Hamadaea flava: one gene and its partner. Each later gene encodes a partner of the first gene's protein in a complex. Links are inferred from orthologs where the notes say so. Each region holds a gene or a part of one and is shown on either strand. Other genes may lie near its edges. The genes, in order: mfd and uvrA.

Region 1 (8,874 bases):
TGGCTAACTCTGCGGGGCCGCTTCGGCGGGGGTGCGGCGGAACGTCAACGCGGTCCACCCGGCGGCGAGCGCGAGCGCGGCGAGCGGCAGGACCGCGTACCGAACAGGCGGGGCGACCAGCTCAGCCTGGAGGTACAGAGCCGCACCGAGGGCCGCCGCGGTCAGCGTCGCACCAAGGACGGCCACGCCGACCCGGCCGGGGAGCGTACGCTCAGCGCCGCTCACCGTGCCGAGCAGGAACGCGAGGTCGACCGCGATCGCCCCGGCGAGCAGGGCGAACGGGACGGCCGAGGGCGGGAAGCCGGTGCCGTAGAGGATGCCCCAGACGACACACCGGTACGCGACGTACGCCGCCGCGAGAACGGTCGCCGTCCAGCAGGCGCCGACGAAGATCCGCGCCGCGACCAGGGCCAGCATCGCCGCCCCGACGAGCCAGACCGGGTAGACCCACGAGCCGACCGGCAGGGAGAAGTTCGTGATCGCGATCGTGTCGACCGGACGGTTGATCTGGTCGGCGGCGAACTGCAGCAGGATCGGCTCCGCATAGGGCTTGCCGGCCAGGTACGCCTTCAGCGACAGCACGCCGTACTCCTGGTGCTGGCTCGGGAAGAGCACGTTCTCCAGGAAGAAGAACCAGGCCAGGCCCAGCCCGATCGTGCGTACGCGGCCCTCCGCGGTGCTGATCCCGAAGCCGTGCGCCACGCCGAGGATCATGAAGGCGGTGCCGATGTAGAGCAGCGCGTGGCTCGGCGACCAGGCGGTGATGTCGAGCCCGTTGACCCGGTGGTTCACGATGTCGATCGGGATGGCGATGAGGAACAGGCCGGTGCCCAGGACGATCAGGTTGCGCGCCCGCTTGTCCACCCCCACTCCCGTACGCACCTGGAAGATGACGAGCGCGACGGCGAGGACCGTGCCGACGGTGTTGAGCAGATGCGGCGGGGCCAGGTCGTCGCGCAGCCACTTGAAGTGCCACGACATGTCCCAGGTGGAGCCCAGCATCTTGAGGATGAACGCCACCAGCCACAACCGGTAGACCAGCAGCACCGTGGCGGGGCGCTGCTCCTCGGTCGGCCCGGAGATGGCGATGCGAGCCCAGTCCGTGGGCGGCAACGTCAAGATCGTCACTGGGTCAACTCGTCTCGATAGAAGGGGCACGAACGTTCAGGGAATTCTGCCGTGCGACACGCCGCTTGGGTATCCACCGCGTCCCCGAACTCTCCCTGAGATCCCGACCATGAGTAAGCTGCCTGCCGGACTGTCGATTTCTGGAGGCCGCCGTGCGTACACACCGCCGACTGACCACTGCCGCCGTGGCCGGCGCCCTGGCCGCGCTCGCCCTGGCCGGCTGCCGATCGGCGCCGAGCGCCGCGGCGTACGTCGGCGACAGCCGGCTCACCGAGGCTCAGGTGACCGACATGGTCGACAGCACCGGGGGCCGGATCACGCGAGAAGGCGTCGTGCTGAGCTTCGTGCTCGCCAACGCCTGCAAGCAGTTCGCCGCCGACGCCGGCTTCTCGCCGAACACGCAGCAGGGCGCTCAGGCGCTGTCGACCGAAGGGCTCGACCAGTCCACCGAGATCGGCCGGCTGCGGCTGGAGATGCACAGCTGCATCTACGGCGCGCCCGACGCCGGGGTCAAGGTGACCGACGAGGACCTCCGCTGGTTCTACGACGACGCGATCAAGTACGGCGCGATCCAGCCGAACGTGACCTTCGAGCAGGTCAAGCCGGAGCTCAGCGGCAGCCAGGAGGTCGTGCAGACGCTGGCGCTGCGCCGGATGTGGGCCGACGCCACCGCCAACCAGGACATCTCCGTCAGCCCCCGCTACCGGGCGCTGAGCATCTCGGTCGGCGCGCCCGGCAACGTGCCGGTCGTCCTGCAGCTCGGCGACTCCGCCAACGACAGCGTCGTCGACGCGCCCACGCCGGCCCCGTCCGAGACCGCCGCTGGTGGAACCGGCGCCGTCCAGAGCTGATGACGGCGCGAATCGTCCTGCTCGTCACCTCCCCTCGGCTGCCGGCTGGACTGCTCACCGCACAGGCGTGGGACCTGGTACGCGCGTACCCGGTGCTGGCCGGAGCCGAGAACGCGCAGACCACCGCGCTGCGCGCGAACGGGGCTGACGTCACGATCCTGCCGTCGCCGACCGCCGCGGCGCTCCTGGCCGCCGCCGGCACCTCCGTGGAAGACGGCGGCACCTCCGTGGAAGACGGCGGCACCTCCGTGCAAGGCGGCGGCACCTCCGTGGAAGACGGCGGCACCTCCGTGGAAGACGGCGGCACCTCCGTGGAAGGCGGCGGCACGGTTGTCTGGCTGGCCGGGCCCGACGGCGACCAGCGACTGGCCCGGGAGCTCGGCCTCAAGCTGGCGAGCAATCCGGAACTCGCCGAGATGGAGCTGCTCTACGGCTCCTGGGATCCGCCCGGCGCCCGGCTCCTCGACGCGGTCGCCGTCATGGACCGTCTGCACGCCGACGACGCGTGGAAACGCTCGCAGACCCATCAGACCCTCGCCCGCTACCTGCTGGAGGAGGCGTACGAGGCGTACGACGCGATCCGGGCCGACGACCTCGACGCGCTGCGCGGGGAGATCGGCGACGTCCTGCTGCAGGTCCTGCTGCACGCCCGGATGGCCGAGGAACTCCCCGACGAAGAGCGTTGGACCATCGACGACGTGGCCGGCGAGTTCGTCGAGAAGATGATCCGCCGGAACCCGCACGTCTTCGAGCCGGGCCGAGAGACCGACGACCTCGAGGAGATCGTCGCCAACTGGAACGCCGTCAAGGCGGCCGAACGGGCCGCGCATCCGCCCCGGGCGACGACGTCGCTGGCGAGCGCGCTGGCGACGCTGGCGCAGTCGTCGCGGGACGAGGACGCCGTCGACGCTCTTCGCGAGGCACTCCGACAGCTGACTTCATGATCAGGGTCATTTCCGCGGTGCCATAGCGACATGGAAATGACCCTGATCAAGGCTCGCAGGGGCTAAACCGCAGGCGGCCCCAGAACGTCGGACAGCGCCTGCGCACACCACTCCAGCAGGGCCTGGTCGCGCAGAGGCTCCCCGCCGATCCGCCGAGTGGTCGGGCGCGGCACGGACACCTGGGACGTGGCGGGCTTGTAGACGGCGTCCGGGTGGTACCGCTTGAGCCGGAGCTGCTTGCTGTCGGGCAGCTCCAGCGGCGAGAACCGCAGGTGCTTGCCTTGTACCGACACCTCGCTGAGCCCGTACGCCCGGGCCAGCGCCCGGAACCGGGCGACCGCGATCAGGTTGACGACCGGCGCCGGCGGCTCCCCGTAGCGGTCGGTGAGTTCGTCGACGACCGCGTCGAGTTCCTCGCCGGACCGGGCGTTGGCGATCTTCCGGTACATCTCCAGGCGCAGCCGTTCGACCTCGATGTAGTCGACCGGCAGGTGGGCGTCGACCGGCAGATCGACCTTGACCTCGGTCGCCTCCTCGTCCTCCTCGCCGCCGACGTCGCCCTTGAACGCCTTGACGGCGTCGCCGACCATCCGGACGTAGAGGTCGAAGCCGACGCCTTCGATGTGGCCGGACTGTTCGCCGCCGAGGAGGTTGCCCGCGCCGCGGATCTCCAGGTCCTTCATCGCGACATACATGCCCGCGCCGAGTTCGGTGTGCTGCGCGATGGTCGCCAGCCGTTCGTGGGCGTGTTCGGTCAGCGGCTTCTCCGGCGGATACAGGAAGTACGCGTACGCCCGCTCGCGGCCACGGCCGACACGACCCCGGATCTGGTGCAACTGGGCCAGCCCGAGCAGGTCGGCCCGTTCGAGGATCAGGGTGTTGGCGTTGGGGATGTCGATGCCGGACTCGATGATCGTGGTGGCCACGAGGACGTCGTACTCCTTCTCCCAGAAGCCGATCATCACCTTCTCGAGGGCTTCCTCGCCCATCTGGCCGTGCGCGGTGACGACGCGGGCCTCGGGGACGAGTTCCCGGAGGCGCCGGGCCGCCTTGTCGATCGACTCGACCCGGTTGTGCAGGTAGAACACCTGGCCGTCGCGGAGCAGCTCCCGGTGGATGGCGGCGGCGACCTGCTTGTCGTCGTACGCCCCGACGTAGGTCAGGACGGGATGGCGCTCCTCCGGAGGGGTGGCGATGGTGGACATCTCCCGGATGCCGGTGATCGCCATTTCGAGCGTACGCGGAATCGGGGTGGCCGACATGGTCAGAACGTCCACATTGGTCCGCAGCGACTTGAGGTGTTCCTTGTGCTCCACCCCGAACCGCTGCTCCTCGTCCACCACGACGAGGCCGAGCTGCTTGAACCGGGTGGCCTGCTGAAGCAGCCGGTGGGTGCCGATGACGATGTCGGCGCTGCCTTCGGACGCCATCTCGATGGTGCGCGTGGACTCCGACGGGGTCTGGAACCGCGACAGCTGCCGGATCTGCACCGGGAACTGGGCCATCCGCTCGGAGAAGGTGTTGAAGTGCTGCTGGGCGAGCAGCGTCGTGGGGACGAGGATGGCGACCTGCTTGCCGTCCTGCACCGCCTTGAACGCCGCGCGTACGGCGATCTCGGTCTTGCCGTAGCCGACGTCGCCGCAGATCAGGCGGTCCATCGGCACGGCCTTCTCCATGTCGCCCTTGACCTCTTCGATCGCGGCGAGCTGGTCCGGCGTCTCGGTGTAGGGGAACGCGTCCTCCAGCTCCCGCTGCCACGGGGTGTCCAGGCCGAACGCGTGTCCCCTGGCGCCCTGCCGCGCCGCGTACAGCTGAATGAGCTGGGCCGCGATCTCCCGGACCGCCTTGCGCGCGCGAGCCTTGGCCTTCTGCCAGTCCGAACCGCCCATCTTGTGCAGGGTCGGCTGCTCGCCGCCGACATACCGGGACAGTTGGTCGAGGGCGTCGGTGGGGACGAACAGCCGATCGCCCGGCTGGCCGCGCTTGGCCGGGGCGTACTCGATGACCAGGTATTCCCGCTCGGCCCCGTTGACCTGCCGCTGCACCAGCTCGACGTAGCGGCCGATGCCGTGCTGCTCGTGCACCACGAAGTCGCCGGCGCGCAGCTCCAGCGGGTCGATCGTGTTGCGCCGCCGGGACGGCATCTTGCGCATGTCCTTCGTGGACGCTCCCCGGCCGCCCGAGATGTCGGTCCCGGTCACGATCGCGACCTGGGCGGTCTCGTCGACCAGGCCGCTCGTCAGCGGGCCTGTGGTGATGAGCAGCTCGCCCGCGGCGAGGCCGGCCGCGTCCGACACGTGCGCGCCGACGCCCGCGTCACGCAGCACCTCGGCGGCCCGCTGAGCCGGTCCGTGGCCCTCGAAGACCAGCGCCACCTTCCAGCCGTCACGTAGCCAGCCGGTCAGGTCGTCGAGCAGCCGCGCGGTGTCGCCGTGATACAGCGGCGCGGCCTGCCCGCCCAGGGTGAGCAGCGTCGTCGTGTCGTCGCTGACCGACACCGTCTCGGGAACGTCGAGCCACGGCGTCTGGTCGACCGCCGCCGGCTCGCCCGAGTCCAGCCCGAACGGCGCGATCGACCACCACGACTGACCGCGGGAAAGCGCGGCTCCGCGTACCTCGGCCAGCGTCTTGAAGGCGGCGGCGTCCACGTCGATCGGGGCTCGCCCGCCACTCGCGGCCGCGGCCCAGCCGGCCTGCAAGAACTCCTCACTTGTACGCACAAGGTCATGCGCGCGGGTGCGGATGCGTTCGGGATCGCAGAGCAGGACGACCGTCTCGCTGGGCAGGCAGTCGGCGAGCAGCTCCATGCTGTGGTCGCCGGCCAGGGCCGGGGCGAGCGACTCCATCCCCTCGACCGGGATGCCCTCGGCCAGCTTCTCCAGGATCTCGGCCAGCTCGGGATGCTCCGCCAGCAACTCCTCGGCCCGGCCCCGGACCTCCGGGGTCAGCAGCAGCTCCCGGCACGGCACCGCGACCAGCCGGTCCACCGGTTCGATGGTGCGCTGGTCGGCCACGGCGAAGGAGCGGATCTCCTCCACGTCGTCGCCCCAGAACTCCACCCGAAGCGGGTGCTCCTCGGTCGGCGGGAAGACGTCGAGCAGGCCACCGCGGACGGCGAACTCGCCCCGCTTGGTCACCAGGTCGACCCGGGCGTACGCCAGGTCGCTGAGCCGGTGCGCGACCTCCTCCAGATCGGCGCTCGTGCCCGGGGACAACTCCACCGGCATGAGGTCGCCGAGTCCTTTCAACTGCGGCTGGAGCAGGCTGCGTACCGGTGCCACGACGACGCGGAGCGGGCCTTCCAGTTCCGGGTGAGCCAGCCGGCGCAGCACCGCGAGCCGGCGGCCGACGGTGTCGGACCGGGGCGACAGACGTTCGTGCGGGAGCGTCTCCCAGCTCGGGTAGGCCGCGACCTGGTCCGGCGACAGGAACGAGGACAGCGCCTCGGCCAGATCGTCGGCCTCGCGGCTGGTCGCCGTGACGGCGAGGACCGACTTGTTCCGGGCGGCGGTGGCCGCCAGGAAGGGCCGCAGCGCCGACGGCGCGGTGACGTCGACGTCCTCGGCGCCCCGGGCCAGCTCACCGGCGCGGGCGAGAGCGGGGTCGGCGAGGGCCGCCTCCAGCAGACCGACCAGCCTCACGACATTTCCCCCTAGATTTCGGCCCCAGGTCGGGCACCGTGTTTCGGCCACGCCGACTAGCCCCCCGCCCGAATCGGGTGGGGGGTGGACGCTCGGTCACCAGCCTACATTCACCGGCCGACAGGCGGGCCCGAGAGCGGCGTCACAGCGCCCGGACACATCTCGGGCAGGTAACATGCGGGCCAGGACAGCGGCGTCCGTTTCTCAGGCGCGCGCTGCGGGGACGGCAAGCGATCTCCTCGCGCCAGCGCGGCAGCACCCTGGAAGGAACCGCGGTGAGCGAAGCTCGACACCCGATCGATGCGATCGATGAGGACGACGCAGCGCTGCGCGCTGACATCCGACGGCTCGGCACGCTGCTCGGCCAGACTCTGACCCGCCAGGAGGGCCAGGCGCTGCTCGACCTCGTCGAAGAGGTCCGCGCCCTGGTCCGCACCGATCCCGAGGCGGCCGCCGCCAAGCTGGGCGCGCTCGACGTCGCGACCGGGACGAAGCTGGCCCGTGCCTTCTCCACCTACTTCCACCTCGCCAACGTCACCGAGCAGGTGCACCGGGCTCGGGAGCTGCGCCGCGAGCGAGCCAAGCACGGCGGGTGGCTCGACCGGGCCGGCGCCATGATCGCCGAGCGGAAGGTGCCGACCGCCGAGATCGCCGCCGCCGCCCGTCGCCTGGCGGTACGCCCGGTCTTCACCGCGCATCCGACCGAGGCGGCCCGGCGGTCGATCCTGACCAAGCTCCGCAGCATCGCCGACCAGCTCGACAACGAGGCGGCCGAGGCGGTGCTCTATGGCGGCGACGTCACCGCCAAGACCGACCGACGGCTGGCCGAGCTGCTGGATCTGCTGTGGCAGACCGACGAACTGCGGCTCGACCGGCCCGACCCGACCGACGAGGCGCGCAACGCCGTCTACTACCTGCGCGACCTGTACGCCGACGCCGCCCCGCAGGTGCTCGACGACCTCGCCGAGACGCTCCGGTCGCTGGGGGTGGAGAGCGCGCCGAACGGGCAGCCGCTCACCTTCGGGACCTGGATCGGCGGCGACCGCGACGGCAACCCGTTCGTGACCCCGGCGGTCACCCGGGACGTGCTGATCATCCAGCACGAGCACGGCATCCAGGCCACCGAGGAGGCGATGGACGAGCTGATCAACGAGATCAGCGTGTCCCGGCGGCTGCGTACGGTGTCGCTGGACCTGTCGGCCAGCCTCGCCCAGGACCTGGACGCACTGCCGGAGGTGGACGCCCGGTTCCGCCGGGTCAACGCCGAGGAGCCGTACCGCCTGAAGGCGCGCGCGATCAAGGCCAAGCTCGCCAACACCCGGCAGCGTCTGGCCAAGGGCACGCCGCACGTGCACGGGCGCGACTACCTCGGCTCGTCCGGGCTGATCGCCGACCTGGAACTGCTGCGGGCGTCGCTGGCGCGCAACGCCGGGCAGCTGACCGCGACGGGCACCCTGGCCAGCATCATCCGCCGCGTGAGCGCGTTCGGGCTGCGACTGGCCACGATGGACGTACGCGAGCACGCCGAGGCTCATCACGCCGTGCTCGCCCAGCTCTACGCCAGCGTGGGCGAGGTCACCGACTACGCGGGGCTGTCCCGCGCGGAGCGGACCGAGCTGCTGGCTCGGGAGCTGGACAGCCGCCGCCCGCTGTCGCACGCCGACACCCCGCTGAGCGACCGGTCGCGCAAGACGTTCGACGTCTTCAGCACCATCCGGGACGCGCAGGAGCGATTCGGGCCGGAGGTCATCGAGTCGTACATCATCTCGATGACGCAGGGCGTCGACGACGTGCTCGCCGCCGCCGTCCTGGCCCGCGAGGCCGGTCTGATCGACCCGCACAACGCCAAGGCCCGGATCGGGCTCGTGCCGCTGCTGGAGACCCCGGCCGAGCTGTCCGCCGGCGGGCGGCTCCTCGACGAGCTGCTGCGGCTGCCGGCGTACCGGGCCGTCGTGCGCGCTCGCGGCGACGTGCAGGAGGTGATGCTCGGCTACTCCGACTCCAACAAGGAGGCCGGGATCACCACCAGCCAGTGGGGCATCCACCGGGCACAGCGCGACCTGCGGGACGTCGCCGCCCGGCACGGCGTACGCCTGCGGCTGTTCCACGGCCGCGGCGGCACCGTCGGCCGCGGCGGCGGCCCGACCCACGAGGCGATCCTGGCCCAGCCCTACGGCACGCTCGACGGCGCGATCAAGGTGACCGAGCAGGGCGAGGTCATCTCCGACAAGTACACGCTGCCCGCGCTGGCCCGGGAGAACCTGGAGCTGACCGTGGCCGCCGTGCTGCAGGCGACGCTGCTGCACACCG
Region 2 (8,111 bases), 1.6 Mb from region 1 along the record:
CGGCGATCTCCTCCAGCGCGGCGCTGCGCGCCGTCAGGTCGGTGGCCCGCCGCAGCTTGTGCCGGGTCAGCGCCTCGGCCGCGTTGCGGGCGACCGTCTCCATCAGCGTCTTCTTGTCTCCCCGCTGCGGTACGCGCAACGACACCCGCGATCCGCGCCGGTCGGCGAGCCACGCCTCCAACGCGTCGGCGTCGGCGGGCAGCTCGGGGACGAGCACCTCCCGGGGCACGTCGGCGCCCTCGGCGGTGTCGCCGTAGATCTGCGAGCAGAAGTGGTGCACCAGGTCGCCCGTGGTGAGCTGCTCGGTCTTCTCGACGACCCAGCCGCGCTGGCCCCGCACCCGGCCGCCCCGCACGTGGAAGACCTGAACCGCGGCTTCGAGCTGGTCCTCGGCGAACGCCACCACGTCGGCGTCGGTGCCGTCGCCGAGCACGACCGCCTGCTTCTCCAGTGCCTTGCGGGCGGCGCTCAGGTCGTCGCGGAGCCGGGCGGCGCGTTCGTAGTCCATCTCGGACGAAGCGCCGAACATCTCCCGTTCCAGCCGCTTGAGCAGCTTGTCGGTGCCGCCCGCCATGAAGTCGCAGAACTCGTCGACGATCGCCCGGTGCTCGGCCGCGGACACCCGGCCCACGCAGGGCGCCGAACATTTGCCGATGTAGCCGAGCAGGCAGGGCCGGTCGATCTGGTTCGCCCGTTTGAACACCCCGGCGCTGCACGTGCGGGCCGGGAAGACCCGCAGCAGCAGGTCGAGCGTCTCGCGGATGGCCCAGGCGTGCGAGTAAGGACCGAAGTAGCGCACGCCTTTGCGCTTCGCGCCCCGCATCACCTGCAGGCGCGGATATTCCTCGTCGAGGGTGACCGCCAGGAACGGGTACGACTTGTCGTCGCGGTACTTGACGTTGAACCGCGGGTCGAACTCCTTGATCCAGGCGTATTCGAGCTGGAGCGCCTCGACCTCGGTGCCGACCGTCACCCAGTCCACTGAGGAGGCGGTGGTGACCATCTGCTGCGTCCGTGGATGCAGCGACCACAGGTCGGCGAAGTACGAGTTGAGTCGTTGGCGCAGGCTCTTGGCCTTGCCGACGTAGATCACCCGGCCGCTCGGATCGCGGAACCGATAGACCCCCGGCGACTCCGGAATGGTGCCGGTGGCGGGGCGGTACGTCGAAGGATCGGCCACGCCGCAAGCCTACTCAGGACGGCTGACAAGATCGCTTCGCTGCCCCGCCACCGGCGGGGATCACGAGAGCTTGATGTCGGCGCCGTCGACGACGATCGTCTTCTCGGCCAGTGCCTTGGTCGCGGGCGGGCTCACCACTGAGCCGTCCGTGATGGAGAACTTGCTGAAGTGGCAGTCGCAGTTGATCGTGCCGTTCGACACCCCGGACAGCGGGCACTGCTGGTGGGTGCACATGCTGTCGAAGGCCTTGAAGGTGCCGGCGGTGGGCTGGGTGACGACCACGCCGGCGGCGGTGATGACCTTGCCACCGCCGACCGGGATGTCGCTGGTCTTCGCGATCGCCGCGCCGCCGCCACCAGTGTTGCCGGTGCTGCCGCCGGTGGCTCCGGCAGTCGCGCCCGTCGAGCCGCCGCCCGCGGCGGTGGTCGGGGCGGCAGCCGGCGTCTCGTCGGCCGAACAGGCGGTGAGCAGGGCCGCCGCGCCGACTGCGCCCGCCGAGGCGAACAGCGTACGGCGGGAGGTGGATGGGGTGTTCTCGGTCCGCTCGGTCATTTCAGACAGGCTAGCGGCCAGAAAACGCGTTGTAAGTAGTTGAACCATCACAATTTCCTGTGGCCCGGTCTCGCACCGCAGACATGACGATCACGTCACACCGGCGGGCTCGTTGGAGGACGTGATGAACCTGATCACCTCGCCCGACCAGGCGCTACGGCAGGCGACCGCGCCCTGGTTCTCGGCCCGGCCGGCCCGCGACACCGAGCTGGTCCACGTCGCCTTCTTCGGCCGGTTCACCCCGGTCCAGGGCGCGCCGGTCGTCGGCACGGCGATCGCGGCGCTCTCCGGCGACCCGCGTTTCGTCTTCACCGTCGTCGGGTCCGGCCCCGACCTACCTGCCACGCGTACGGCGGCCGCCCCGAACGCCTGGGTCACCTGGCGCGAGTGGGTGGCCGCGCACGAGCTGCCCGGCCTGATCGCCGGGCACGACGTCTGCCTGGGCATCTTCGGCACGTCCCGGCGCGCGCTGTCGGTCGTGCCGACCGAGGTCTACCAAGCGGCCGCCGCGGGCTGCGCGGTCGTCACCTCCGACACCGCCCCGCAGCGGGCGGCCTTCGGCGACGCCGCCGTGCTCGTCCCGGCCGGCGACCCGGCCGCCCTCTCCGCGGCGCTCCGGCAGCTTGCCGACGACCCCGACGAGCTCACCCGGCTTCGCAAGGCCGCCCGGGACCGGGCCAGGGAACGTTTCGGCGCCTAGCTTCAATACCGTGTCGATCTAGGCGGGCAAGGGTCGCCCGGGACCGTGTTGATCTAGGGCGGGCAAGCGTCGTCCGGGACCGTGTTGATCTAGGCGGGCAAGGGTCGCCCGGGCCACCATTTCCCGCGTAGATCAACTCGCGGTCTGGCGATCTTGAACAGAAAATGTCGCCATGACGACGGAAGCCGTCCAAGATCACAGCTAGCGCCCCGGCCCATGGCCGCGCCCGCGCGGGCCAAGCCCCCGCAGACGCCAAGCCCCCCGCAGACGCCAAGCCCCCCGCAAACGCCAAGCCCCCCGCAAACGCCAAGCCCCCCGGCAAACGCGGCCAGCGCCCCAAGCTGTGACCCAGGCGTCAGACCTTCGCCTTGGCCCGGCTCGTCGCCCGCTTCTTCGGCGTCGCCTGCACCGGGACCTCCGTGACGAGGTGTCGCAGGAAGGCACCGGTGTGCGACTCGGGCATCGCGGCGATCTGCTCGGGCGTACCCTCGCCGACCACCGTGCCGCCGCGGTGCCCGCCCTCGGGGCCCATGTCGATGATCCAGTCCGAGCTCTTGATCACGTCGAGGTTGTGCTCGATCACGATCACCGTGTTGCCCTTGTCGACCAGACCCTGGAGGACCAGCAGCAGCTTGCGGATGTCTTCGAAGTGCAGACCGGTGGTCGGCTCGTCCAGCACGTAGACCGTCCGCCCGGTCGACCGCTTCTGCAGCTCGGCCGCGAGCTTGACGCGCTGCGCCTCACCGCCGGACAGGGTCGGCGCCGGCTGACCCAGCCGGACGTACCCGAGCCCGACGTCGACCAGCGTCTTGAGGTGCCGGTGGATCGCCGGGATCGCCTCGAAGAACCCGGACGCCTCCTCGATCGGCATCTGCAGGACCTCGGCGATCGTCCGGCCCTTGTAGTGAACCTCCAGGGTCTCCCGGTTGTACCGGTCACCCTTGCAGACCTCGCACGGGACGTACACGTCCGGGAGGAAGTTCATCTCGATCTTGATCGTGCCGTCGCCCGCGCAGTTCTCGCAGCGGCCGCCCTTGACGTTGAAGGAGAACCGGCCCGGCCCGTAGCCGCGTACCTTCGCCTCCGTGGTCTCGGCGAACAGCTTGCGGATGTTGTCGAACACTCCGGTGTAGGTCGCGGGGTTCGACCGGGGCGTACGCCCGATCGGCGACTGGTCCACCCCGACGACCTTGTCCACGTGATCGAGCCCGGTGACCCGCGTATGCCGGCCGGGCACCAGCCGAGCGCCGTTGATCTGGTTGGCGAGCACCGCGTGCAGGATGTCGTTGACCAGCGTCGACTTGCCCGACCCGGAGACGCCGGTAACCGAGATCAGCTGGCCGAGCGGGAACGACACCGTGACGTTGTGCAGGTTGTGCTCCCGCGCCCCGACGACGGTCAGCTCGCGGCCCTTCGTCTGCGGCCGCCGCCGGGTCGGGACCGGGATGAACCGCCGCCCGGAGAGGAAGTCACCGGTGATCGACTCCTCGTTCTTGAGCAGATCGTCGTACGTGCCGGAGTGCACGATGAACCCGCCGTGCTCCCCCGCGCCCGGGCCGATGTCGACCACCCAGTCGGCCGTCTTGATCGTGTCCTCGTCGTGCTCGACGACGATCAGCGTGTTGCCCAGACCTCGCAGCCGGACGAGCGTCTCGATGAGCCGGTGGTTGTCGCGCTGGTGCAGGCCGATCGACGGCTCGTCCAGCACGTAGAGCACGCCCACCAGGCCCGACCCGATCTGGGTGGCGAGCCGGATGCGCTGCGCCTCGCCGCCGGACAGCGAGCCGGCCGGGCGGTCGAGTGACAAGTAGTCCAGACCGACGTCGAGCAGGAACTGCAGCCGGGCGTTGATCTCCTTGAGCACGCGCTCGGCGATCATCTTCTGCCGGTCGGTCAGCTCCAGGTCCACGAGCAGCTGCGCGGCCTCCCCCACGGACAGGTTGCAGACCTCGGCGATGCTGTGCCCGGCGATGGTGACCGCGAGCACCTCGGGCTTGAGCCGGGTGCCGCCGCAGGCCGCGCAGGGCACCTCGCGCATGTAGCCCTCGTACTTCTCGCGGCTCCACTCGCTCTCGGTGTCGGCGTGCCGCCGCTCCAGCCACGGGACGACGCCTTCGTAGCCCGCGTAGTAGGAGCGCTCGCGCCCGTACTTGTTCCGGTAGCGGACGTGGACCTGGTTCTCCACGCCGTGCAGGATCAGCTTCTGCGCCTTGGCCGACAGCGCCCGCCAGGGCGTGTCCAGGTCGAATCCCTGCTCTTCGCCGAGGGAGCCCAGCACCTGGATGAAGTAGTCGAAGGTGTGCCCGCTCGCCCACGGCGCGATCGCGCCGTCCCGGATGGACTTCTCGTCGTCGGGGACGAGCAGCTCCGGGTCGACCTCCTTCTTCTGGCCGAGGCCGGTGCACTCGGGGCAGGCGCCGTAGGGCGCGTTGAACGAGAACACCCGCGGCTCCAGGTCCTCGATCGCCAGCGGGTGCTCGTTGGGGCAGGCCAGGTGCTCGGAGAACTTGCGCTCGCGGTGCTCGTCGTCCTCGGGGAGGTCCACGAAGTCCAGCACGACGATGCCGGCCGCCAGGCCGAGCGCCGTCTCGATCGAGTCGGTCAGCCGCTGCTTGGCACCGGCCTTCACGGCGAGCCGGTCGACCACCACCTCGATGGTGTGCTTCTCCTGCTTCTTCAGCTTCGGCGCCTCGACCAGCGGATGCACCACGCCGTCGACCCGGGCCCGGGCGAAGCCCTTGGCCTGCAGCTCGGAGAACAGGTCGAGGTACTCCCCCTTCCGGCCGCGAACGACCGGGGCGAGCACCTGGAACCGGGTCCCGTCCGGCATCGCCAGCACACGGTCCACGATCTGCTGCGGCGACTGCTTGGTGATCGCCTCCCCGCAGACCGGGCAGTGCGGCTCGCCGACCCGGGCGTACAGCAGGCGGAGGTAGTCGTAGACCTCGGTGATCGTGCCGACCGTCGACCGCGGGTTGCGGGAGGTCGACTTCTGGTCGATGGAGACCGCCGGGGACAGGCCCTCGATGAAGTCGACGTCGGGCTTGTCCATCTGGCCGAGGAACTGCCGGGCGTAGCTCGACAGCGACTCGACGTAGCGCCGCTGGCCCTCGGCGAAGATCGTGTCGAAGGCGAGGCTCGACTTGCCCGACCCGGACAGCCCGGTGAAGACGATCATCGCGTCGCGGGGCAGATCCAGGCTGACGTCACGCAGGTTGTGCTCACGCGCACCACGGATGATCAAACGGTCAGTCACCGCAAAAGCTCCTAGATCGGACAGGTGATGGCAGGCAGGGTCCCGCTGCGAGCGGACTGTATCCGGGAGGTATGACAAGAACGAGCCAAAGATTAGTCCGACCCGCGCCACCAGGCTAAAACAATAGCGGGTGGCTTCGGACACCTGTCCGAAGCCACCCGCTCCCGCCTGTCCTCAGGCGTGTCGTTCCCGCGCCCGCTGCCGGGCGGCCCGCTGCTCCTCCCGGAGGCGTACCGCCTTCCGCTTGCTCTCGTGCGCCAGCTCACGTTGCAGCCGCAGCCAGCTCGCCCACCGGCGACCGGTCAGCTCGCCGTCGTCGAGCGCCGCCTGCACCGCACAGCCCGGCTCCGTCGTGTGCGAACAGTCCGCGAACTTGCAGCGCAGCGCCAGCTCGTCGACGTCGGAGAACGCCGCCACCAGGCCTTCCGAGCCATCGAGCAGGCCGACGCCCCGCAGCCCCGGCGTGTCGATGATCGCGCCGCCGCCCGGAACCGGAATCAGCGCCCGATGCGTCGTGGTGTGCCGGCCCTTGCCGTCCACTCGGCGTACCGCTTGCGTGGTCATGACGGTCGTCCCGGCCAACGCGTTGACCAACGTCGACTTGCCCGCGCCGGAGCGCCCGAGCAGCGCCATGGTCCGGCCCTCCGCCACCTGCGGCCGCAGCTCGTCCAGCCCCGCGCCGGTGTCCGCGCTGACCGCGAGCACCACCACACCCGGCGCGATCTCCCGCACCTGGTCCACGATCGCGTCGGGATACCGCGTCACGTCCGCCTTGGTCAGCACCACCATCGGCTCGGCCTCCGAATCCCAGGCCAGCGCCAGCAGACGCTCGATACGGCCCAGGTCCGGGCCGCTGTCCAGCGGCTCTATCACCGCGGCCGTGTCCATGTTCGCGGCCAGGACCTGCCCGCTCGCGTCCTTGTCCGCGGTCCTTCGCACAATCTGGGTACGCCGCGGCAGCACCGCCTCGATGGTGGTACGCCGGTCCGGCCAGTCCCGCACCACCACCCAGTCGCCGGTGCACGGCAGCTGCACCGAGTCCGCCGCGGCCTGGGCCATCACGCCCCCGCCGAGACTGGCCCGGTCGGCGCCCTGCGTCGTCAGCACCGTGCACACACCGCGATCCACCCGCAGCACCCGACCCGGGCGCGCGTCGATCCGGTCGAACGGCGCGTACGCCGCCGCGAAGTGGTCGTCCCACCCGAGCGCTCTCATCTGCCTCGTTTCCTTTTCAGCCATTACCCCCATGGTCAAGTGCGCCCGGCTCCGGCGCACCCCAATTTCCCCGGCCCAGCCGCGTACGCTCGGCGAATGGCCGCTCTTCGGGTCCGGAGCCGCTCCGTCGGCCCCGCCGACAACATCGCGTACCTGCTGACGTGCGAGTCGACCGGCGAGCAGTTGCTGATCGACGCGGCCGACGAGCCCACCCGCCTGTTCGACCTGGTCGGCGACGGCGGCCTGGCCACCATAGTGACCACTCATCGCCATGCCGACCACTGGCGGGCGCTGGCCGCCCTCGCCACGAGGACCGGGGCGCGCCTGCTCGCGCATCCGCTGGACGCTGCCGCGCTGCCGGTCCCCACCGATTCCGTCCACGACGGCGACGTGATCACGGTCGGCGCAGTGGATCTCGAGGTGATCCACCTCGTCGGGCATACGCCCGGCTCGATCGCGCTGCTGTACCGGGGCGACCCGCCGCAGATCTTCACCGGCGACAGCCTCTTCCCCGGTGGCGTCGGCAACACCTGGGGTGACTCGGCCGCTTTCGCCACCCTGATCGACGACGTCACCACCAAGATCTTCGATCGGCTGCCCGACGAGACCGTCGTCTGGCCTGGTCACGGCAAGCCGACGACGCTCGGCGCCGAACGTTCCTCGCTCCCCGAGTGGCGCGCCCGCGGCTGGTAGCAGCCGCTACCGGATGATGCCCGCCGCGTGCAGTCGTTTGGTGGCCGCGCGGTCCACGCACACCCGGACCTCCGAGCCGCCGCCACCACCGCCGCCACTACCTCCCGCGAATGCGGCCGCCACCACGGCGAGCAGCAGCAACGGCAGAAGCAGGATGCGGACCGTCATGGCCCAGCAGGCCCGGTAGCCGACGCGACTGCCGTCGGCGTTCCGCACGAGGTGCGTGCCGGTCAGCACGCCGCCGAGGGCCCGGCCGTCGCCGAAGAACGACCCATAGAGCACGGGTACGCCCACGACGACCGCCGCCATCAGACCCAAGAGCAGCCCGGCGGAGATCTTTCCCGTCGAGTACATGACGGCGACGACGGCCAGACCGAGGCAGGCGATCACGGCGTACGCGATGACGTCGATGAGCCAGGCGAGGAACCGCTTGCCCTCACCGGCCTTGATAAAGATGGTGCCGTCGCGGAAGGTGCTGAGGCGCTTGGCCGTCTTCGGCCCCAGCAGTTGTTCGG

The links.
Region 2: the proteins of mfd (region 1) and uvrA are in contact, whole or in part, in a crystal structure (PDB 4DFC), measured with the Escherichia coli proteins. The link is inferred for Hamadaea flava from one-to-one orthologs.

The regions. Positions count from the first base shown.
Region 1 is NZ_JAMZDZ010000001.1:5,417,382-5,426,255, reverse strand. What follows is about bases 2,786-6,955. They hold mfd (transcription-repair coupling factor), read right to left. Parts: upstream 6,565-6,955; coding sequence 2,986-6,564; downstream 2,786-2,985. Other genes in these bases: ppc (phosphoenolpyruvate carboxylase), read left to right, coding at 6,840-6,955; HDA40_RS25545 (MazG nucleotide pyrophosphohydrolase domain-containing protein), read left to right, coding at 2,786-2,923. Outside these bases: HDA40_RS25555 (hypothetical protein), read right to left, coding at 4-1,128; HDA40_RS25550 (hypothetical protein), read left to right, coding at 1,281-1,979; more of HDA40_RS25545, read left to right, coding at 1,979-2,785; more of ppc, read left to right, coding at 6,956-8,874. UniProt on the Escherichia coli protein: Couples transcription and DNA repair by recognizing RNA polymerase (RNAP) stalled at DNA lesions. Mediates ATP-dependent release of RNAP and its truncated transcript from the DNA, and recruitment of nucleotide excision repair machinery to the damaged site.
Region 2 is NZ_JAMZDZ010000001.1:7,053,556-7,061,666, reverse strand. Bases 2,588-5,994 are described here. They hold uvrA (excinuclease ABC subunit UvrA), read right to left. Parts: upstream 5,689-5,994; coding sequence 2,788-5,688; downstream 2,588-2,787. Other genes in these bases: rsgA (ribosome small subunit-dependent GTPase A), read right to left, coding at 5,863-5,994. In the rest of the region: excinuclease ABC subunit UvrC, read right to left, coding at 1-1,180; HDA40_RS33160 (Rieske (2Fe-2S) protein), read right to left, coding at 1,241-1,732; HDA40_RS33155 (glycosyltransferase family 4 protein), read left to right, coding at 1,857-2,432; more of rsgA, read right to left, coding at 5,995-6,903; HDA40_RS33140 (MBL fold metallo-hydrolase), read left to right, coding at 7,000-7,596; HDA40_RS33135 (RDD family protein), read right to left, coding at 7,603-8,111. UniProt on the Escherichia coli protein: The UvrABC repair system catalyzes the recognition and processing of DNA lesions. UvrA is an ATPase and a DNA-binding protein. A damage recognition complex composed of 2 UvrA and 2 UvrB subunits scans DNA for abnormalities.